DNA from 2 places in the Bacillus sp. VA13 genome. Region 1 is predicted to be linked to the other one. Evidence: a T-box and tRNA genes for the amino acid it is inferred to sense, from the RefSeq annotation. Region 1 holds a T-box; the other holds one or more tRNA genes.
The links. A T-box is a leader RNA that pairs with one kind of tRNA and senses whether it is charged. The one in region 1 lies ahead of glyQ (glycine--tRNA ligase subunit alpha), so its partner is inferred to be a tRNA-Gly.
Positions count from the first base shown of each region.

Region 2: it has a tRNA-Gly gene. The T-box ahead of glyQ (glycine--tRNA ligase subunit alpha) is inferred to sense a tRNA for this amino acid. The anticodon was not compared.

Region 1 is NZ_JBVQPP010000001.1:1,060,699-1,071,528, reverse strand. Features, by position in the region: gene AC0C66_RS05505 (PhoH family protein) at 1-541, shown strand, start outside; gene pgpH (cyclic-di-AMP phosphodiesterase PgpH) at 620-2,755, shown strand; gene ybeY (rRNA maturation RNase YbeY) at 2,756-3,229, shown strand; gene AC0C66_RS05490 (diacylglycerol kinase family protein) at 3,210-3,581, shown strand; gene AC0C66_RS05485 (cytidine deaminase) at 3,702-4,112, shown strand; gene era (GTPase Era) at 4,093-4,998, shown strand; gene AC0C66_RS05475 (YqzL family protein) at 5,142-5,285, shown strand; gene recO (DNA repair protein RecO) at 5,322-6,089, shown strand; T-box leader at 6,129-6,304, shown strand; gene glyQ (glycine--tRNA ligase subunit alpha) at 6,387-7,274, shown strand; gene glyS (glycine--tRNA ligase subunit beta) at 7,267-9,306, shown strand; gene ccpN (transcriptional regulator CcpN) at 9,439-10,077, shown strand; gene AC0C66_RS05450 (pyruvate, water dikinase regulatory protein) at 10,103-10,830, shown strand, end outside.
Region 2 is NZ_JBVQPP010000003.1:610,726-621,555, forward strand. Features, by position in the region: gene yhbH (sporulation protein YhbH) at 1-311, opposite strand, end outside; gene prkA (serine/threonine protein kinase PrkA) at 491-2,386, opposite strand; gene AC0C66_RS15065 (hypothetical protein) at 2,737-3,444, opposite strand; gene AC0C66_RS15070 (bactofilin family protein) at 3,456-4,169, opposite strand; gene AC0C66_RS15075 (YhbD family protein) at 4,160-4,801, opposite strand; gene trmL (tRNA (uridine(34)/cytosine(34)/5-carboxymethylaminomethyluridine(34)-2'-O)-methyltransferase TrmL) at 4,928-5,410, opposite strand; gene AC0C66_RS15085 (amidase domain-containing protein) at 5,448-6,377, opposite strand; gene queG (tRNA epoxyqueuosine(34) reductase QueG) at 6,445-7,605, opposite strand; gene AC0C66_RS15095 (B3/B4 domain-containing protein) at 7,688-8,311, shown strand; tRNA gene AC0C66_RS15100 (tRNA-Gly) at 8,402-8,475, opposite strand; gene AC0C66_RS15105 (helix-turn-helix transcriptional regulator) at 8,666-8,866, shown strand; gene AC0C66_RS15110 (hypothetical protein) at 8,868-9,341, shown strand; gene rpsN (30S ribosomal protein S14) at 9,359-9,628, opposite strand; gene AC0C66_RS15120 (hypothetical protein) at 9,742-10,278, opposite strand; gene ssuD (FMNH2-dependent alkanesulfonate monooxygenase) at 10,375-10,830, opposite strand, start outside.

The DNA of each region.
Region 1 (10,830 bases):
AACCGGGAAAACGTACCTGGCTGTCGTAAAAGCAGTCCATGCTTTAAAAAACGGACATATCAAAAAAATCATTTTAACAAGACCTGCCGTAGAAGCCGGTGAAAGCCTCGGTTTTCTCCCAGGTGACCTCAAAGAAAAAGTAGATCCTTATTTGCGCCCGCTGTATGACGCTCTTCATGATGTGCTTGGGGCAGATCATACAGAACGTCTGATGGAAAGAGGCATTATTGAAATTGCTCCGCTTGCATATATGAGGGGACGGACGCTTGATGATGCTTATGTTATACTTGATGAAGCACAGAATACCACGCCTGCTCAAATGAAAATGTTTTTGACGAGACTGGGTTTTGGCTCTAAAATGATCATTACAGGTGACGTTAGCCAAATTGATCTGCCGAAAGGCGTCAAATCGGGACTTGCAGTAGCGAAGGAGATGCTGAGAGGAATAGACGGCATTTCTATGATTGAGCTAGACCAAACAGACGTGGTCAGACATCCGCTTGTTGCGAAAATTATTGAAGCATACGATAAGCAAAATTAATGCTGAATGACCCGATCGCGCGTTATCGGGTCATTTTTATGATTGCTTATGGGCTTGATGTTTCAAGAGGAGGTTCTTGTGTTGAAAAAGAAGGGGAAGACCAAAAGCAGCTCAAAAAAATGGAGCAGCTTTAAAAATGCCCGCTCCATGCATGTACTGCTGTATCTTCTGCTGGCTGCCATTATGTTTGCTTTGCTCTTTGTACATGTTAAGCCGGAAACACTTGATTTAGACCTATTTTCAGTCAGCGACAAGACCATTTATGCTCCGGCAACCGTGGAAGATCAAAAAGCCACAGAGGAAAAAAAGCAAGCCGCTGAGGACGCGGTTGAAGATCAATATACATTAAAAAAAGAATACACAGACAACCGGATTGACCTTGTGTCATCTATATTTGACAGTATCAGCGAAGTGAAAAAATCATCAGAAGAAGACAGCAAATCACCATCGGAAAAATCAATGGTTAAGTCTGTGAAGAACAAATTAACGTCAGATGTGAATGATTCCATATCTGAGGATTCCATCAAGACATTGCTGAAAGCAGACAGTGAAGACTTTTCTTTTGTCAGAGATACGGTCATCACGGCAGTGAATACGGTCATGAGCAGTGAAATCTCATCGGATAAACTATCTGATGCAAAGGATAAAGTAGAAAAAGAGCTAAAGGGCAATTCTATCCCATCAAAATACTTGGGAGCTGCGACAGAAATCGGGCGTTTTGCTATTATCCCGAATTACGTCTTCGATCCGAAAGCGACAGAGGCAAAGCGGCAGGAAGCGTCAGACAATGTCCAGCAGGTTCAGATCAAACAGGGTCAGGTGCTCGTGGAAGAAAATGACCTTATTGATCGGGAAGTGTACAGAAAACTCGAGCTGACCGGGTTATTAAATAACTCAAATCTCTTTAAACCGATCAGCGGCCTATTGATTATGATCGGACTTTTCATTGCAACACTTGTATATTATTTTGAAAAACAGAAACAAAACCTGAAGTTTAAAAACCAATCCATCCTGCTGTTCTCCATTATCACAACGCTTTTGCTTGTTATTATGGAGGTTGTCAGTTTGTTCCAGAAGATGGAATATCATAATATCGGCTACCTGGTACCCATTGCGGCCGGCGCGATCTTAATCAAACTGCTGATGAATGAACGCATTGCCATTTTGGGAAGTATCATTCTTGCGATTTGCGGAAGTATGATGTTTAATCAGGGTGTGACAGGAACATTCAATTATGTCATAGGAATTTATTATTTGATCAGCGGGATTTCAGGTGTTTTATTTTTAGGAAAACACAATGCAAGATCAAAGATTTTGCAGACCGGGCTTTTCGTAGCGTTTATTAATATGGTTGTCGTTCTTTCTTTGTTATTGATCCAAAACACTGCGCTATCGGGTCTTGAAATCGGCACGTTAATGCTGATGGGCGTTGTGTCGGGATTTGCTTCGTCTGTATTGATCATCGGCCTGATGCCGTTTTTTGAGACAGGCTTTGGCATTTTATCCACTATGAGGCTGCTTGAGCTGTCTAATCCTAACCATCCGCTGCTGCGAAAAATATTAACAGAAACACCAGGTACATATCATCACAGTGTAATGGTCGCCAATTTGTCAGAGGCAGCCTGTGAGGCGGTTGGAGCCAATGGTTTGCTTGCAAGAGTCGGCGCGTATTACCACGATCTTGGGAAAACAAAGCGTCCGCAATATTTTATTGAAAACCAAATGAATATTGACAATCCGCATGACAAGCTGTCTCCTCAGCTGAGTAAAAATATCATCATTTCTCATACCACTGACGGTGCGAATATGCTGAGAAGCTATAAATTTCCGAAAGAGCTTGTCGATATTGCTGAGCAGCATCATGGAACCTCGCTTTTAAAGTTCTTTTATTATAAAGCGAAGGAAAAAGGCGACCAGATTACAGAAGAAGAGTTCCGTTATCCAGGACCAAAGCCGCAGTCAAAGGAAGCCGCGATTATATCAGTTGCTGACAGTGTTGAAGCGGCAGTCAGATCCATGCATAATCCAAATCCTGAACGAATTGAAAAGCTTGTCCGGGGTATTATATCCGATAAGCTTCAGGACGGACAGTTCAGTGAATGCGATTTGACATTTAAGGAGCTGGATACAATCGCAAAAACGCTCTGTGCAACATTAAAAGGAATTTTCCACTCCCGGATTGAATATCCGGAGGCTACTAAGAAGGTGAAATAGATGAGTTTACTGATTGATATTGTTGATGAAACGGGGAGTGTCTCTGAAGAGATGCTCAAAGAAGTAGAAAATCTGCTTCAATTTGCCGCTGAACGTGAAGGCGTTCAGGATCAGGCTGAAGTTTCTGTCACGATCGTTACCAATGAAGACATCCAGCAGATCAATAAAGATTACCGCGGAAAGGATACGCCGACAGACGTCATCTCATTTGCTCTTGAAGAAGAGGGAGAAGGCGAGGTTGAAATCGTAGGCGCAGAAATGCCGCCGGTTTTAGGTGATATTATCATCAGTGCGGATCGCACAAGGGAGCAGGCAGAGGAATATAATCATTCTTTTAAAAGAGAGCTCGGATTTCTTGCCGTCCATGGATTTCTGCATCTTTTAGGATATGACCATATGACGAAAGAGGAAGAAAAGGAGATGTTTACTAAGCAAAAGGATTTGCTGGACGCCTATGGACTCAAGAGATCATAGAAATGAGCTGAAGCGATTCTTCAAAAGCTTCGTGCATGCAGGCCGGGGCATCTGGGAAACAGCGCGGACGGAGCGGAATTTCCAATTTCATGTCGCAGCCGCCTGCGCTGTTCTCATTTGCGGCTTCCTCGTAGAGCTCAGCCTAATTGAGTGGGCGATTATTATCCTTTTGATCGGAGGAATGTTTTCGCTGGAGCTTTTAAATACAGCCGTTGAGCATACGGTTGATTTAATAACAGACAAAAATCACCCACTTGCTAAAGCGGCTAAGGACGCTGCCGCCGGGGCTGTTTGCGTTTTTGCCGTCATTTCGTGTATCATTGGTTTACTTATTTTTTTGCCAAAGCTGTAATGGCTGAAGATTCTTACATTTATTTTACATTTTTAGAAATGGGCGTGAAAAAAAGCGCGCGATTATGTAAAATATAAAGTGATAGCGGTACCATTATAGGTAAGAGAGGAACATGTACACATGAACAAACAAGAATTGATAACAGAAGCTTTAAAAGCACGTGATATGGCATATGCGCCGTATTCCAAGTTTCAAGTAGGAGCCGCTCTTCTTACCAAGGATGGAAAAGTGTACAGAGGCTGCAACATCGAGAACGCTGCATACAGCATGTGCAATTGCGCTGAGCGTACCGCTTTATTTAAAGCTGTTTCTGAAGGGGATACAGAGTTTCAGATGCTGGCCGTTGCGGCTGACACCCCTGGACCGGTATCTCCGTGCGGAGCCTGCCGCCAGGTGATTTCTGAGCTTTGCACAAAGGACGTTATAGTCGTGCTGACTAATTTACAAGGACAAATAAAAGAAATGACTGTGGAAGAATTATTGCCAGGCGCATTTTCATCGGAGGATTTACATGACGAACGAAAGCTTTAAATCAGGATTTGTATCCATTATTGGAAGACCAAACGTAGGAAAGTCTACATTTTTGAACAGAGTCATTGGACAAAAAATCGCGATCATGAGCGATAAGCCCCAAACGACGAGAAACAAGGTGCAAGGAGTTTTGACGACAGGCACATCACAAACGATTTTTATTGACACACCAGGGATTCATAAACCTAAGCATAAGCTTGGGGACTTTATGATGAAAGTGGCGCAAAATACATTAAAAGAAGTCGATTTGATCTTGTTTATGATCAACGCCGAGGAAGGCTACGGGAAGGGCGACGAATTCATCATTGAGAAATTGCAGAATATGTCTACGCCTGTATTTTTAATCGTAAACAAAATTGACAAAATTCATCCCGATCAATTGCTTTTGTTAATTGACGAATATCGGGGACGTTATCCTTTTAAGGAAATTGTTCCGATTTCTGCTTTAGAGGGAAATAATATCGAAACATTGCTCACACAGATTGAAGCGTATTTGCCGGAAGGGCCGCAATTCTATCCGAGTGATCAGGTAACCGACCATCCAGAGCGCTTTATCATTTCTGAATTAATCAGGGAAAAGGTGCTGCATCTGACGAGAGAAGAAATCCCGCACAGCATTGCGGTGGCCATCGAATCCATCAAAGGACAGGACAACGGTTCTGTGCACGTAGCGGCAACGATTGTGGTCGAACGGGATTCCCAGAAAGGCATTGTGATCGGAAAAAAAGGAAGCCTGCTGAAAGAGGTTGGAAAAAGAGCGAGAGCGGATATTGAAGCACTGTTAGGCTCCCGTGTCTACCTTGAATTGTGGGTCAAAGTGCAGAAAGACTGGCGCAATAAAATGTCCCAGCTTCGCGATTTTGGCTTTAAAGAGGACGAATATTAATCTCCTTGCTGTGTCATTTTCTCACAGGAACAGGGATACATTAGCAAATTTTGTTTAACATGAAATGGAGGACATCTGGTCAAGATAAAGGTAAGAATTTGGAGTTAGGTAAGCTAGTTTAACTACAGAAAGGTGGGTTTCTTGTGTTGAATTTTACCTGGAACGTATTTTCTCAAACAGGAAATGTTGATACGTATCTTCTTTTTAAAGAGCTGGAAAAAGAGAACATGGAAAGACCCGAAGAACTAGAAGATGAGCTAGCCCGATTTGATTATCCAATTTTATAAACCTCTTGGCCGCTCCTGCTTTAGGAAGGTGCGGAAATGCTGACAAAATGTGAAGGAATCGTTCTTCGCACAAATGATTACGGAGAGACGAATAAAATCGTTACATTACTGACAAGAGAACACGGAAAAATAGGTGTTATGGCAAGAGGCGCCAAAAAACCGAACAGCCGTTTATCAGCAGTCAGCCAGCCCTTTTTGTATGGTTCATTTTTAATGCAAAAAACAACGGGCCTCGGAACGCTTCAGCAGGGTGAAATGATCCTCAGCATGAGAGGCATCAGGGAAGATTTGTTTTTAACAGCATATGCTGCTTATATTGCTGAGCTAGTCGACAAAGGCACAGAAGAAAAGAAGCCAAACCCTTATTTGTTTGAATTCATTTTAGAATCGTTTAAACAGCTGAATGAAGGAACAGATCCGGATGTCATCATCTTCATTGCTCAAATGAAGATGCTCGGTGTCATGGGGCTGTACCCTGAGCTGAATCACTGTGTGCATTGTAAAAGCCAGGATGGGACCTTTCATTTTTCTGTTCGTGATAACGGTTTTATTTGCCATCGCTGCTTTGAAAAAGATCCCTACAGGGTTCCAATTAAACCGCAAACGGCAAGGCTTTTGAGACTGTTTTATTACTTCGATCTGTCGAGGCTGGGCAATGTGTCCTTAAAGCAGGAAACAAAAGCTGAATTAAAGCAAGTGATTGATTTATATTATGAAGAATATTCAGGGTTATATTTAAAATCAAAGCGCTTTTTAGATCAAATGGAAAGCATGAAACATCTGATGGGTGAAAACAAAAGTTGACATCTGGTCCATCTTTTTATATGATCATTTATTATAAAATATGTTGCAGTGAGAGAAAGAAGTACTTGCGTTTACCTCATGAAAGCGACCTTAGGGCGGTGTAAGCTAAGGATGAGCACGCAACGAAAGGCATTCTTGAGCAATTTCAAAAAAAGAGGCTGGGATTTTGTTCTCAGCAACTAGGGTGGAACCGCGGGAGAACTCTCGTCCCTATGTTTGCGGCTGGCAAGCATAGAGACGGGAGTTTTTTGGTTGCTGCCGCAGTCATTTTATGAAGGAAAAGTGGAGGTGCTTGAAATGAATATTCAAGACATGATTCTAACATTGCAAAAGCATTGGTCCAGTCAGGGCTGTGTGCTTATGCAGGCTTACGATGTAGAAAAAGGGGCCGGCACGATGAGCCCGTATACGTTTTTGCGCAGTATCGGCCCTGAGCCGTGGAAAGTGGCTTATGTAGAGCCTTCCAGACGCCCTGCCGACGGACGATACGGGGAGAACCCGAACAGACTGTATCAGCATCATCAGTTTCAGGTCATTATTAAACCGTCTCCTGATAACATTCAAGAGCTGTATTTAGATTCCTTGCGCGCGCTTGGAATTGATCCGCTTGAGCACGATATTCGCTTTGTTGAAGACAACTGGGAAAATCCGTCTTTAGGCTGCGCAGGTCTTGGCTGGGAAGTATGGCTTGACGGAATGGAAATCACACAATTTACGTATTTCCAGCAGGTCGGAGGACTAGAGTGTAAACCGGTTTCTGTAGAGATTACGTACGGAATTGAGCGTCTCGCGTCTTATATCCAGGATAAAGAAAATGTTTTCGACTTGGAATGGACGTCAGGGTTTACAGTAAAAGATTTATTCATGATGGCGGAATACGAGCATTCCGTTTACACGTTTGAAACGTCAGATGTCGATATGCTGTTCCAGTTGTTCAGCACGTATGAAAAAGAAGCGATTAAGCAAATGGATAACGGACTTGTTCATCCTGCATATGACTATGTGCTAAAATGCTCGCACACCTTCAACCTGCTTGACGCCAAAGGTGCGATCTCTGTTACCGAGCGGACAGGCTATATCGCAAGAGTGCGAAATTTAGCGAGAAAAGTAGCAAAAACCTATTATGAGGAACGAGAAAAACTAGGGTTCCCAATGCTTAAAGGGGAGGGTTCTTCTCATGAGTAAACAGGATTTACTTTTAGAGATCGGTTTAGAGGAAATGCCGGCGCGCTTTTTAAATGATAGCATGGTTCAGCTTGGTGAGAAGCTGACAGGCTGGCTTAAAGAAAAAAATATCACACACGGTGAAGTGAAGCTTTTCAATACACCGAGACGCCTTGCTGTCTTCGTAAAGGATGTAGCAGAAAAGCAGGATGATATAAAAGAAGAGGCGAAAGGGCCTGCGAAAAAAATTGCCCTTGATGCAGACGGCAACTGGACAAAAGCGGCAATCGGCTTTTCAAAGGGCCAAGGCGCAGACGTAAAAGACCTGTACATCAAAGAAGTAAAAGGCACAGAGTATGTATTCGTGCAAAAATTCCAAGCCGGCCAAGAAACGAAATCGCTTCTGCCGGAACTGAGCGGTTTAGTTACTAGCTTGCATTTCCCAAAAAACATGCGCTGGGGAAATGAGGATTTGCGTTATATCCGGCCAATCAAATGGATTGCCGCTTTATTTGGACAGGATGTCATTCCATTTTCGATCACAAACGTTGAGTCTGGACGGACAACGCAGGGACACCGTTTCCTTGGACATGAAGTGTCAATTGAATCACCTTCAGCTTATGAAGAGCAGCTGAAAGAACAGCACGTTATTGCTGATCCTAACGTCCGAAAACAAATGATTCAATCTCAGCTGGAAGCGATGGCTGCAGAAAACAATTGGAGCATTCCAGTTGACGAGGATCTTCTTGATGAAGTGAATCATTTAGTAGAATACCCAACAGCTCTTTATGGTTCATTTGAATCTGAGTTTCTGTCAATTCCTGAGGAAGTGCTTGTCACGACAATGAAAGAGCATCAGCGCTACTTCCCTGTCAAAGACAAGAACGGAGAATTGCTGCCTCACTTTATCACAGTCAGAAACGGGAACAGCCACGCGATCGAAAATGTGGCCAGAGGCAATGAAAAAGTGCTGCGCGCGCGTTTATCTGATGCTTCATTCTTCTACAAGGAAGATCAGAAACTAAATATTGATGCAAACGTGAAGAAGCTTGAAAACATTGTTTTTCATGAAGAGCTTGGTTCTCTGGCAGATAAGGTTAGAAGAGTCACTTCAATCGCAGAAAAGCTTGCCGTTCGTCTTCAGGCCAATGAAGATACATTAAAACATGTGAAGCGAGCTGCTGAAATTTCTAAATTTGATCTTGTCACGCACATGATATACGAATTCCCTGAGCTCCAAGGAATTATGGGTGAAAAGTATGCGAGAATGCTTGGCGAAGATGAAGCTGTGGCTGCGGCAGTCAACGAACACTATATGCCTAGATCAGCAGGCGGAGAAACGCCTTCTACTTTCACCGGAGCTGTTGTAGCAATGGCGGATAAGCTAGACACAATCGTTTCATTCTTCTCTATCGGCGTTATTCCGACCGGTTCTCAGGATCCTTACGGGCTGCGTCGCCAAGCAAGCGGTATTGTTGCGATTCTTCTGGACCGCAACTGGGGAATCTCGTTTGAAGAGCTGCTTTCTTTCGTACAAACCGAAAAAGAAAATGAACTGATGGATTTCTTCACTCAGCGCCTGAAATTTGTTTTGAATGCGGAACAGATTCGACACGATGTCATCGACGCCGTGCTGGAAAGCTCTGAGCTTGAGCCATACTCAACGCTGCATAAAGCACAAGTGCTGGAACAAAAGCTTGGTGCACCGGGCTTTAAGGAAACAGCTGAGGCTTTAGGCCGAGTGATCTCTATCAGCAAAAAAGGAGTCCACGGAGACATTCAGCCTGATCTGTTTGAAAATGAATACGAGGCAAAACTGTTTGATGCCTACCAAACAGCGAAGCAAAACCTGCAGGAAAACTTCAGCAAAAAAGATTATGAGGCGGCGCTTGCTTCACTTGCAGCCTTAAAAGAACCGATCGATGCTTACTTCGATCATACAATGGTTATAGCAGATAATGAGACAGTAAAGGCAAACCGTTTGGCGCAAATGGTAAGCTTGGCGGATGAGATCAAGTCCTTTGCGAATATGAATGCCCTTATTGTAAAATAAAGAGAGAAAAGGCGGTTGCTGTGTGATCGGTAATCGTCTTTTCCCCATTTATGAGTTTTTTTGTTTGATTACAAGATATTTACGATATAATATGGATTATTATTCTTTACATAGATATGAAGTGAAAAGGTGGTGAGTACGATCGAACTAAATAAACGGCAAGAACATATTTTGCAGATTGTAAAAGAAAACGGGCCGATTACAGGGGAGCATATTGCAGAAAAGCTGAACCTAACCAGGGCAACATTGCGTCCGGATTTAGCCATACTCACCATGTCAGGATTCCTTGAGGCGCGCCCGAGAGTCGGTTATTTCTACACTGGGAAAACCGGCACCCAGCTTTTGGCAGATAAACTCAAAAAGCTTCAAGTGAAAGACTTTCAATCTATCCCCGTCGTGATTCACGAAAATGTTTCTGTGTACGATGCGATTTGCACCATGTTTTTAGAAGATGTAGGTACTCTGTTTGTGGTGGACCGCGATGCTGTTTTAGTCGGGGTGCTTTCACGAAAAGACTTGCTGAGAGCGAGCATAGGCCAGCAGGAGCTTACCTCTGTCCCTGTTCACATCATCATGACAAGGATGCCGAATATTACGGTGTGCAGACGCGAGGATTATGTGATGGACATTGCAAAGCACTTGATAGAAAAACAAATTGATGCACTGCCTGTCATCAAAGATACCGACAAAGGCTTTGAAGTCATCGGCAGAGTGACAAAAACAAATATGACAAAAATACTTGTCAGTTTATCTGAAAATGAAATCCTATAAGATCGCAAACTAACGGGGGGATAATATGAATAACCGCATCATCTATGTTGTATCGGATTCCGTCGGTGAAACGGCTGAATTGGTAGTAAAAGCAGCGCTCAGCCAATTTAACGGTTCAGCGGACGATACACATGTCAGAAGAATTCCTTATGTTGAAGATATAGGCACTATCAATGAAGTAATTTCACTTGCAAAGGCAGACGGCGGCATTATTTGTTTCACACTAGTGGTGCCGGAAATCAGAGAATATTTGATTGCCGAAGCGGATAAAGCAAATGTTTTATATTATGATATTATCGGCCCGTTAATTGATAAAATGGAAACAGCCTACGGTTTAACAGCGAAATACGAACCAGGGCGGGTGCGCCAGCTTGATGAAGACTATTTCAAAAAAGTGGAGGCTATCGAGTTTGCAGTAAAATACGATGATGGACGTGATCCAAGAGGGATTTTAAAAGCTGATATCGTTTTGATCGGGGTATCCAGAACGTCTAAAACACCGCTGTCTCAATATCTCGCCCACAAGCGCCTGAAGGTTGCCAATGTTCCGATTGTTCCCGAGGTTGACCCGCCGGAAGAACTCTTTAACGTTGATCCGAAAAAATGTATCGGCTTAAAGATTAGCCCGGATAAACTGAATCATATCAGAAAAGAACGGTTAAAATCACTTGGGCTTAATGACAAAGCGATCTATGCAAATATCAACAGAATCAAAGAGGAACTGGAATATTTCGAAAAGATTGTGGACCGGAT
Region 2 (10,830 bases), on a different contig from region 1:
CCCTGTTTTTTGTCTGATCCATCCCGGGCCACAACATCTCCAACCTGGCTGTCGCCTTCTCCTTGCCCTACGTGTTTATTTTTATCATAGTTATAACGGATTTTATACTCATCCAGTGAACGGATTGGGATCTTCACTACATCTTTTCCATTAGACATAATAATACTTTCCTCAGTCACGAGGTCCGGAAGATTATTTTTGATCGCTTCCTGCACTTTTTTCTGGTGGCGCTGCTGGTCATCGAAGCCTTTGCGATGGAGGGACCAGTTTTCCTCAGAAATCAAAAAATGGCCGCTGTCATTTTGGGACATGAATTCCCCTCCTTAACCATTTGTGGTCGTGATACATACGTATTCCGGCTTGTGCCAGATTATGAAACAAGTCTTTCGAAAAGATTTATATTCATCATATGCACAAAAGCACGGTTAATTGACAAACTATTTAGAAAATGGGACAAAATAACCCGCCCTATTCGGACGGGTCACGTTGCTTATCGGTTCAGCAGGCTGCCGACATATTTCAGCAGCTCATTGGCGCTCGTCGAGTTGTAGCCGTGTTCATCAATTAAACGGGCCACGACTTCATTTACCTTTTTCAGCTGCTGCTCATCCGGCGTTTTTGTTGACGTCGTAATTTTAACGACATCCTTCAGATCAGCAAACAACTTTTTCTGAATGGCTTCACGCAGCCTTTCATGAGAATTATAATCAAACCGTTTACCTTTTCTCGCATAAGCCGAGATACGGATTAAGATTTCCTCGCGGAACGCTTTTTTGGCGTTTTCCGAAATGCCAATCTGCTCTTCGATTGATCTCATCAGCTTTTCGTCAGGGTTCATTTCTTCTCCTGTCAAAGGATCACGAAGCTTGTTTTTATTGCAATAGGCCTCTACGTTATCGAGATAATTGTCCATAAGTGTTTTAGCTGATTCTTCATATGAGTACACAAACGCTTTTTGAACTTCTTTTTTCGCAATGTCGTCATATTCCTTGCGGGCAGCAGAAATAAAATTCAAATACCGCTCCCTGTCCTCGCTTGAAATCGAAGGATGCTGATCAAGACCTTCTTTTAAGGAACGAAGAACATCAAGAGAATTGATCGACTCCATATTTTTTCTGATAATCGTTGAAGAAATCCGGTTGATCACGTACCGCGGATCAATGCCGCTCATGCCTTCATCATTATATTCTTTTTTCATATCCTCAACGTCGACAGAATTATATCCTTCCACACTTTCTCCATCATACAGTCTCATTTTCTTGACCAGATCGATATCCGACCGCTTCGGTTCTTTTAATCGGGTAAGAATCGAGAACATCGCAGCGACCTTCAACGTATGCGGGGCAATGTGAACATCCGATACATCGCTCTCCGCGATCATTTTTTCATAAATTCTCTCTTCCTCAGACACTTTTAAATTATAAGGGACCGGCATTACAATGATTCTCGAATGCAGGGCTTCATTCTTCTTATTAGAAATAAATGAGCGATACTCCGTTTCATTCGTGTGAGCCACGATCAGCTCATCAGCAGAAATTAACGCAAATCGCCCCGCTTTAAAATTCCCTTCCTGTGTCAATGAAAGCAAATGCCAGAGAAATTTCTCATCACATTTCAGCATCTCCTGAAACTCCATCATCCCGCGGTTCGCTTTATTCAGCTCTCCGTCAAACCGGTATGCGCGCGGATCTGATTCTGAACCGTACTCGGCAATGGTTGAGAAATCAATACTTCCCGTCAAATCGGCAATATCCTGAGATTTCGGATCAGACGGGCTGAATGTTCCAATTCCCGTACGCTTATCTTCTGAAAAGAAGATGCGTTCAACCTTCACATCCTCAATTCTTCCTCCGTACTCTTCTTCCAGCCTCATGACATTTAAAGGAGAAAGACTTCCTTCTATTCTAATGCCGTATTCTCTGTAAAAGTCATCACGCAAATGATGGGGGATTAAATGTAGAGGGTCCTCGTGCATCGGGCAGCCTTTAATCGCATATACAGCGCCATTATCCGTCAAGGTGTACGCTTCGAGACCTTTTTTGAGCATCGTGACCAGCGTGGATTTACCGCCGCTCACAGGTCCCATCAGTAATAGAATCCGCTTTCTGACATCAAGCCGTTTCGCGGCCGGATGAAAATACTCTTCCACCAGACGCTCCAAAGATTCCTCAAGCCCGAACAGCTCGCGGTCAAAAAAGCTGTACTTCTTACGTCCGTCAATCTCCTCTATCCCGCTGTCTTTTATCATATTAAAAACACGAGAATGAGCAGATTGCGCGACCATTGGATTTTCTTTAATAATCTCCAAATAATCGGCGAATGTTCCTTCCCATTTCAGCCGCTGCTCTTCCTCTCTGTACTGTTCAATTTTCTTTAATATATCCATAAGGACCTCCTCCATCATGTTTGATGCGCTATGCAAATAAGGTACTTTGATACAATCTATGCCGCCATCTCGTGATACATGCTTTGGTTTCTTAAAAATAAAGATACTTATACGGCGTTGACAAGGCAGACCGCGACCGTTCATAATAAAGAAAAATACAGAATCATCCAGACTCGGACAGCACGGAAAAATTGAAGAGGGGGAGAGACGGTGAAAACAATCATCATGATGGGTGTCATTGTCACTTTTTTAGTATCAATTTTTACCGCAGGGTACGATAGCAAGCCGGGAAAAGAATAAAAAAGGGTGCTCCTCATAAGAGCACCCTTTTTGTATAACAGAACAATGTTTTATAATTTTGTTTTTTCTTTAATCTTTGAATGATGATCACATTCGCATTTATTTTTGTACTCAATTGTTCCGATGCTGCAGCCCGCCCCGATGATCACTTCTTTTCCCCTGACAACTGCCGCCTCGGTATTCTCCAAATAAACCTGATCTCCTTCTATGACGTCGGCAATCAGTTTCACTTTCTTCCGGTTAAAAAATGTCGCGCGTCTTTTCACTGTAATGGTTGTTCCGCCGATTTCCCGCACATGGCTTACATCATGGCTCAATCCCAGCTTGATATCACCCGCATTTAATAAACCTGATACATCAACGCAACCTGTGACATGGAACATTTCCGTTTCACAATCACCTTTAACGCTAAGCTTCCCTTTCACATCGCACGATTCTCCAGTCATATTCCCGCAAATTTCAGTCAGGCCTTTTAGATTGAATCGATCAAATTGAAGTGAGCCACTGACTTTCATTGTGCCGTAAATATTGATTCTGCCGGCTGTCAGATTGCCTTTACATTCACTTTCTCCGAATACACGCAGCCGCTCAGTCTCTGCTTCCCCGAGAAAAAGGCCTGTTCCGAATATGCGGCAGCCCGCGGCAGACAGCCCTTCACCGATTACACCTTCACCTTTGATGCTGACATGGTGGTATGCGCCGCCTGCAGCATGTCCGGCACCATATAATTTTAAATTTCCCAGTTTTGTTGTCTCCATTACGATCCTCCTCACATCTTCGTGCATGTTTCAACCGAAGCGCTCGGATCACAAGTATAGTCCCCGCTGTATTCAACGGTTTCAATCTGGCAATCCGGACCGATTTTCACTTTATTTCCTCGCACGGTTTTCGCCTTTGTATTTGTCAGTTCAATGACATCACCTTCGATCAGTTCAGCCGTTAAAACAGGCTGCGGCATTAGTCTGAGCAATGTCAGCATTCCTTTTCTGCCGGTCACTTGAAGATGGCGGCATCCGATTTCCCGCACATAACTTTCCCCGGCAGAAAGCTTAATGGTCACCTCATCAGCATTTAAAAGCCCGCTGACTTTGCATTTCCCCTCCGATTGGAAGGTTTCCGTTTCACAATCCGCTTCCATGACCGCTTTTCCGCTAATGTCAATGCCATCAGCCTTGACTGTGCCACCAAATGTTGATGATCCAGCGATTTTCAATTGTTTTGCGGAAACCTCTCCTTGAATAAAACCTGTTCCGTTAATCCGAATTGATTCTGCTTCAACGTCTCCATGTATCTTTCCTGAACCGCTGATGGTTACCGCTTTCGCTTTGACGCTGCCGTCAGCTTTTCCGGTTCCATTAAAAGAAAAAGTGTCACACTCCACGTCCCCGGCCACTGTTCCGCTGCCGTTTATTTCAACTGATTGAAATGTTCCTCCCTTTGAACTTCCTGATCCGTTTATCACCAGCTTTTCCATTACATCCATTGATGGCCCTCCTGTATATATGTTGTTTTTAATTCCTCTGACGCTTTTACTAAATCCACCCGTTCCACAACCTTGACGGACGATTCAAACAGAATGCTGTCCGCTGCAGCCGCTATAAAACAAGTTGTGACACCGAGCTTCCGCAGCACAATCAGCTCCGTCTGATTCTTGATCTCTTCAGTATCATGCTGCTTTAACACCTCTGCAGCCATTTTTGCTTCTTCCAGACTGACATTTCCGGACTGCAGGAGCCCTTCAAGTACATACAGCGATAGCAGGTCTCGAGAAGAAAAAACCGAATTTCCTCCGCCTTCTGAAAAAACATCAAGAGCAGTTCTTGAAATCAATCCTTTCTGAATCAATTCATCAGCGGTCATGCTGACATCCTTCATTTTCGGCGACAGCATTTCCCTCATTTCATCCAGTGACAAATTTTCCTTCATCTTTTGAATCATTGAAATGCGTTTTAAAATATCCTCTCTCGGAAAAAACGTTTCTTGCCCTGTAAAAGTGGATTTGCGAATAAACCATTCCTCAGGAATTAAGTTTTTCCGCTTCCACCGATACAGCTGACCGTATGAAATCGATGTTTTTTCAAGCAATTCTTTTTTAGAGATTAATTGTTCTTCCATAAGTCCAGCTCCTTTGATGGATACATTGTAACATAACACTGTTACGTTGTTAAGCCCAAAAAACAAAACAAAGCATCTCTCGCAGCACAAAAAAATCCGCCCATCATCGATGAGCGGATTTTTTCACTATTTTAAATCACGGTAATTTTGCTGGCGCAGCGCTTCATAAACGAGAATCGCCGCAGTGTTGGACAGATTTAACGATCTAACGTGCTCTGTCATCGGAAGACGCAGGCAGCGGTCCATGTTATTTTGAATTAAATCCTTTGGCAAACCGCTTGTTTCTCTTCCGAATACAAAGAAATAATCCTCGTCAAGATCAGTGTAATCAAAAGATGTATGAGGCTGCTGGCCGAATTTCGTGATAAAGAAAAACTGGCCTTTTTGATATTCCTCAAACAATTCTTCTAACGAATCATGATACACAACGTTAACAAACTCCCAATAATCGAGTCCGGCACGCTTCAGCATTTTATCATCCGTTGAAAAGCCGAGCGGACGAATCAGGTGGAGCGTTGTATTGGTTGCTGCACAAGTACGTGCAATATTCCCTGTATTGGCGGGAATTTCTGGTTGATATAAAACGACATGTAATGCCACAATGTTCACCTCTGTTTTTCTTATCCGCCCATCATTATATCATTAATTAGTCTTTTGTCGTATCATCAACGATATGAAAAAAGGCATATCGTATTGACGGCGTGTATGCCGTAGAATCCTCGTATGACCAATACCTCATCCGGCTGTCATAGGACTGGGCGTTGACAAGCGGCATATTGCCTTTGTCCTTCGCCACAACAATCGTTGTATGATTAAACCGGCCGTCTCCTTCAAAGTCATAGCAAATCACATCGCCAGGCATCAGCTCTTCCGCAGATTTCACCCGCACCGCACGAAGACCGGCCTTTGAATTCGACAAATACATTTTCATAGAATGAGCCACCGTCCAGCTATAGCTCCATGAGCTTTGTTTCATCCACCAGCCTGACCCTCTGTTCGGATGGCCGCGCATCGGTGCGCCTCCCGCATGAAGGCACTGTGAAATAAAATTCGTGCAGTTATCGCTGAAATTTTTATAAGCCGGGTTGCGCTTGTTCCAAAATTTCTCGGCATATTGCACAGCGCCGAGACGATCGTATTGAAAGGCTCTGCCAAACGCTTCCCTTTCCTCTTGAGAATAGTCAATAATACTGGTCCCTTCATGAAATCCAGCCGACTTTTTCGCAATTTCCTGATCACTAATCAAAATATGATCATAAAGGAAAGCTACCCGCTCCTCTATATGCTCTTCCATATACAAGCTGTCATCATGCTCTTTACACACGTATTCATAATGGATGGTATACGTAAGGCAGGTCGTTCCGTCATCCTCAACCCGCACATGATCGATGACGGCCTTTGCTTTCGCTTTTATGATGTCAACTTTACGTTTTTCCAGAAGCTTCTTCTTTCGCTCCATGACTTCAAGGTCTCCGACTTCAGACTCTTGTCTCATAGCATGCCCGTTAACCAAATAGCTCAGCCGCTCCTCCGCTAATTGTTCTAAAATGTGCTTCAAGCTCACCCCACCCACCATACTTTTTTATAGAGAAAAAACACTTGGATGCATCTCAAGTGTTTTTCCCTTCTGTTCTATACGTATGTCAGGACAGGCCTTGTTTAGTCATGCCTGAAGCTTTTAGCAACTCAATTCCTTTTTCAATTTCCAGCTTTGCCTCTTCATCCTTCTCTTTTTCCAGCGCTTTTTCAAGCTCTTCCGCGTATGCATGGTCTCCGATTTTACCGATCGCCCATGCAGCTGTTCCTCTGATAACAGGACGCGGGTCCTTATGCATCAGTTCCGTCAATTCAGGCAGTGCGGAAGCATCCTTAAAGTGGGCAAGGGCGAGAATGGCGTTTCGCTGAATCGGTTTTTTTCCGCGCCAAGAACCTGAGACATGTCCGAATTTCTCCTTAAATTCGCGGTTGCTGATGGTCAAGAGCGGCTTCAATAACGGTTTTGCTATCTCAGGGTCCGGCTCCATTTCCGGATGAAGATGAAAGTCCTTCCCCTTATTGAGAGGACACACCGTTTGACACGTGTCGCACCCATACAGGCGGTTTCCAATCTTTGTCCGGAATTCATCAGGCAAAAATCCTTTCGTCTGGGTCAGAAAAGAGATACAGCGCTGGGCATTCAGCTGTCCCGGATTTACAAGTGCTCCCGTCGGACAGGCGTCCAGACATTTCGTGCAGGACCCGCACATATCTTCAATTGGCACATCTGGCTCAAAAGGTATATTTGTGATCATTTCCGCCAAATACACATATGAGCCATACTCAGGCGTTGTGATCATACAGTTTTTCGCGCTGAACCCGATGCCGGCCCGTTCTGCAACCGCCCGATCAGACAATTCACCTGTATCTACCATTGACTTTGTTCTGATATCCTCATGCTTGCTTCTCAGAAATTCCTCCAACAGATCGAGCTTTTCCCTCAGCACATCGTGATAGTCTTTGCCCCAGGAGGCTCTGCAAAAAATGCCCCTGCGCTCCGTTCTCGTGCTTCTCGGCGCATCCTTCATTCTGGAAGGATATGCGAGAGCGATCGCCACAATTGATTTCGCTTTCGGCAAAAGCAGCTTCGGCGTCACCCTTTTCTCGATATCAGGCTCTTCAAAGCCGGAGAGATAGCCGAGTGATTCTTGAAGAATCAAACGGTCTTTTAAACTGTCAAATGTATCAGCGGTCGTAAAACCAATCTTGTCCACGCCAATGCTTTTCGCGTATTCAATTAATTCTTCTTTGAGCTGATAAACGTTCATATTTTGCACAGCCTCCTTTCTTTGTGATAAAACGATACAGCGTTTATAATAGGTTGATATCACGTAACTGGAGTGAATGCTAGTGAATATCAAACTTGATTCTGTTATTACTGAACGTGCGGCCGGCTTACATGCGGCGGCTGTGATTTATGAGAATATCGAAGTCGGCTCCTCTCCGCAAATGCTGAAAGGCAGGCTTCGCCTATTTCAAGAATCCCTGTTTTTCGATTATGCGGACGGTGGAATATCTGATGAACCATTCGTCAAGGAATGGCGGGAACTCTTTAAACAGCTTAACCCTACATTTGAGGGAGAAACAACCCCAATGGAAGACATGCTGATCCCAATATCCAAAGAACAATTCATGGAAAGCAAGGATTCAGCCCATGACACCATCGATTTTTTCGCATTAAAATATTCTCTGCCCATTATGATTTATGATGCCGGCAAGCTTCATGAGCCAGTCCGAATCTCATTGGGAGAAAAAGAAAACATACTGCTTTTCTCTGATGAAAACGGCATATTTGGCGATTTAAAAAACAGCGTCAATCGCTATCCCATTTCAAACGAGACGAAGAAAATGCTGCAAATCATTTTTTTTCCGCCATCCATTGAAAAAAGCAGCGCTGTTAAACTCTTATCATCATTAACGAAAATGTTTGAACAAATTCACGGCGGTACCCATACAGTACATTGGCTTACGTAAAAGAACACGAATGACGTGTTCTTTTTTACATAAAAAAACGCAATACTTCGTTTATCTAAGAAACGAAACACTGCGTTAATAACGTATGTATGGAGCGGGTGATGAGAATCGAACTCACGACATCAGCTTGGAAGGCTGAGGTTTTACCACTAAACTACACCCGCATTTGTGTTTTTCAGTAACAGTACCGCTGACTTGTTTTATATTACACGTTTATTAATTTTTCGTCAAGAGAATATAAAAATTTTGTCGAAAAAAAGTTTTCTTTTTGTAAAGTGTTAAGTCACATTTACATAATGTTAAGTATACTATACAATATAATCAATCGAGAATGTGAAGGGGACAGACGTCATGATGAAAAATAAAGTAAAAGAGCTGAGGGCACGCCTCGGCTATTCTCAGGAAAAACTCGGAGAAACGGTTGGCGTTACAAGACAGACTGTGGCAGCTATCGAAAAAGGCGATTATGTTCCCTCACTGTTGTTAGCACTGAAAATCTGCAAAGCCTTCTCCATGAAAATGGAGGATGTCTTTTGGTTAGAGGAGGAAAACTAAGATGAGCATGAAAACAAAAGCAGCTTTTCAACTTGTTTTATTTGGCCTTGCATGCTGGACGCTGATTGCATACTTTGAAGCATCAGAAGGCATTGCATCCTTTATCCGCACAAAGAGCGGCGAGATGGTGTTTGAATTAAACCTCACTCCCTTTATTCTGTTTGTTGCGGCGTCTGCGGTTTATTTGTACTTACAGAAGAAAAGCCGCCCTGCTGCAAAAAAGCTTCTTCTGCCTGATGAATTTGAAGAGCAGGACGAAAGAGAGAAGATGATGACGGCAAAAGCATGCCGCGCGTCATATATCGCCGTCTACTTCTCGCTTCCTGCCGCAGCGGTTCTTCTCATTTTTTATCCGCTTTTTCAATCGCGTATTCCGTTTTTCCCTATTATTATTGTGTTTATCATCATGATCATCCAGCACCTATCCTATGTCATCTCTTTCAAGAAAAACGAAAAAAACTCCGGCGCGCTGTAATCGGCCGGAGTTTTTTCTTACCAGCTCGCTTTTTTCACACCGGGAATCTGGCCTTTATAAGCCAGTTCCCTGAAAGCGATTCTGGACATTTTAAACTTCCTCATATATCCTCTCGGGCGCCCCGTTACCATGCAACGATTGTGGAGCCTTCCCGGTGCTGAATCTCTTGGCAGCTTGCTGAGTGCCTCGTAATCTCCTTTTTCTTTCAACTCGCGTCTAATATCAGCGTATTGTTCAACAAGCTGTTGGCGTTTTAACTCTTTTGCCACTTTTGACTTTTTAGCCAAGACACATAGCCTCCTTTTTAAATCGAAATTATTACGATTTAAAATGTATCATGCACCATTCAAAAAAGCAAGCATACCGCTTTGTAAAACAGACGGCCTGAAGCCGCCCGTTTCTAATGATGCAACTCCACATAATACAGTAACGCATCTTGATGCTTCATAAGCTCTTTTTTATGTTCAGAGGTGTGCATTGGCTCGTCAGTCCCTTTTATACTGCTGCCGATCAAAAAAGGTTTCTCGAAAGAAATCGGTACCGCCGATGAAATAGTCTGAGTCATTTCCTGTGTTGCGCTATCGTCACGTTTCACCGATGAACTGGCCGCTGTATTTCCCTGTTTATCAACAATGCCAAAATGAACAGTGCTGCGTTTAGTCTTTCCTTCTCCCTCTTCATTCTCAAAATAAACAAATTGTAATGTATCGGGTTTTTTCTCTGAATAATCTGCACTTACCGGACCAATCGTCTCAATAAGCTTTCCTTTTTGATAATGTTCGATGTACATGTCAACTGAAGAAATACTTTCACTGATATTAACGGCTTCGGCAGTGAATGCCTGTGAAGCTGCAATATCCATTCTGTTTTTTTCAAGATCTGACATGTCCGCTGCTTTGATTTCCATCTGCTTTGTATGTCCGCATGCTGACAGCATAGCTATCAGGCAAATGACTGCTGCGCTTATCAATGTTTTCAGAAAAACAGCCCCCTTTATTTGAATATCATACCATGTTTGGGGGCTGTGTTTTACTTAAACTGACGCATTTTTCTCTTTGACAAAATAAGTGTTCCCGACGGCTTCTCCCCTTTTGTTCTGAAGCTTTCTCGTGCGCTCATTTTCAAACGGCAAAAGCGGAAACACAAGCTCTGCAAAATAATATGCTTCTTCTAAATGCGGATAGCCAGAGAATATAAACGATTCTATGCCGAGTGCCTGGTACTCCGCTATCCGGTCGGCAATAGTCTGCGGATCACCGACAAGAGCTGTTCCTGCCCCGCCCCTGACCAGGCCGATCCCCGCCCACAAATTCGGGCTGATTTCAAGCTTCGTCCGATCGCCTTGATGAAGGACCGCCATCCGCTGCTGGCCTGAAGAATCGTAACGGCTCAAAGCTGCCTGCGCTTTGGCAATGGTGTCATCATCCAAGTGGCTGATCAAGCGCTCAGCCGCTTCCCACGCCTCTTGTTCGGTTTCACGGGCAATGAC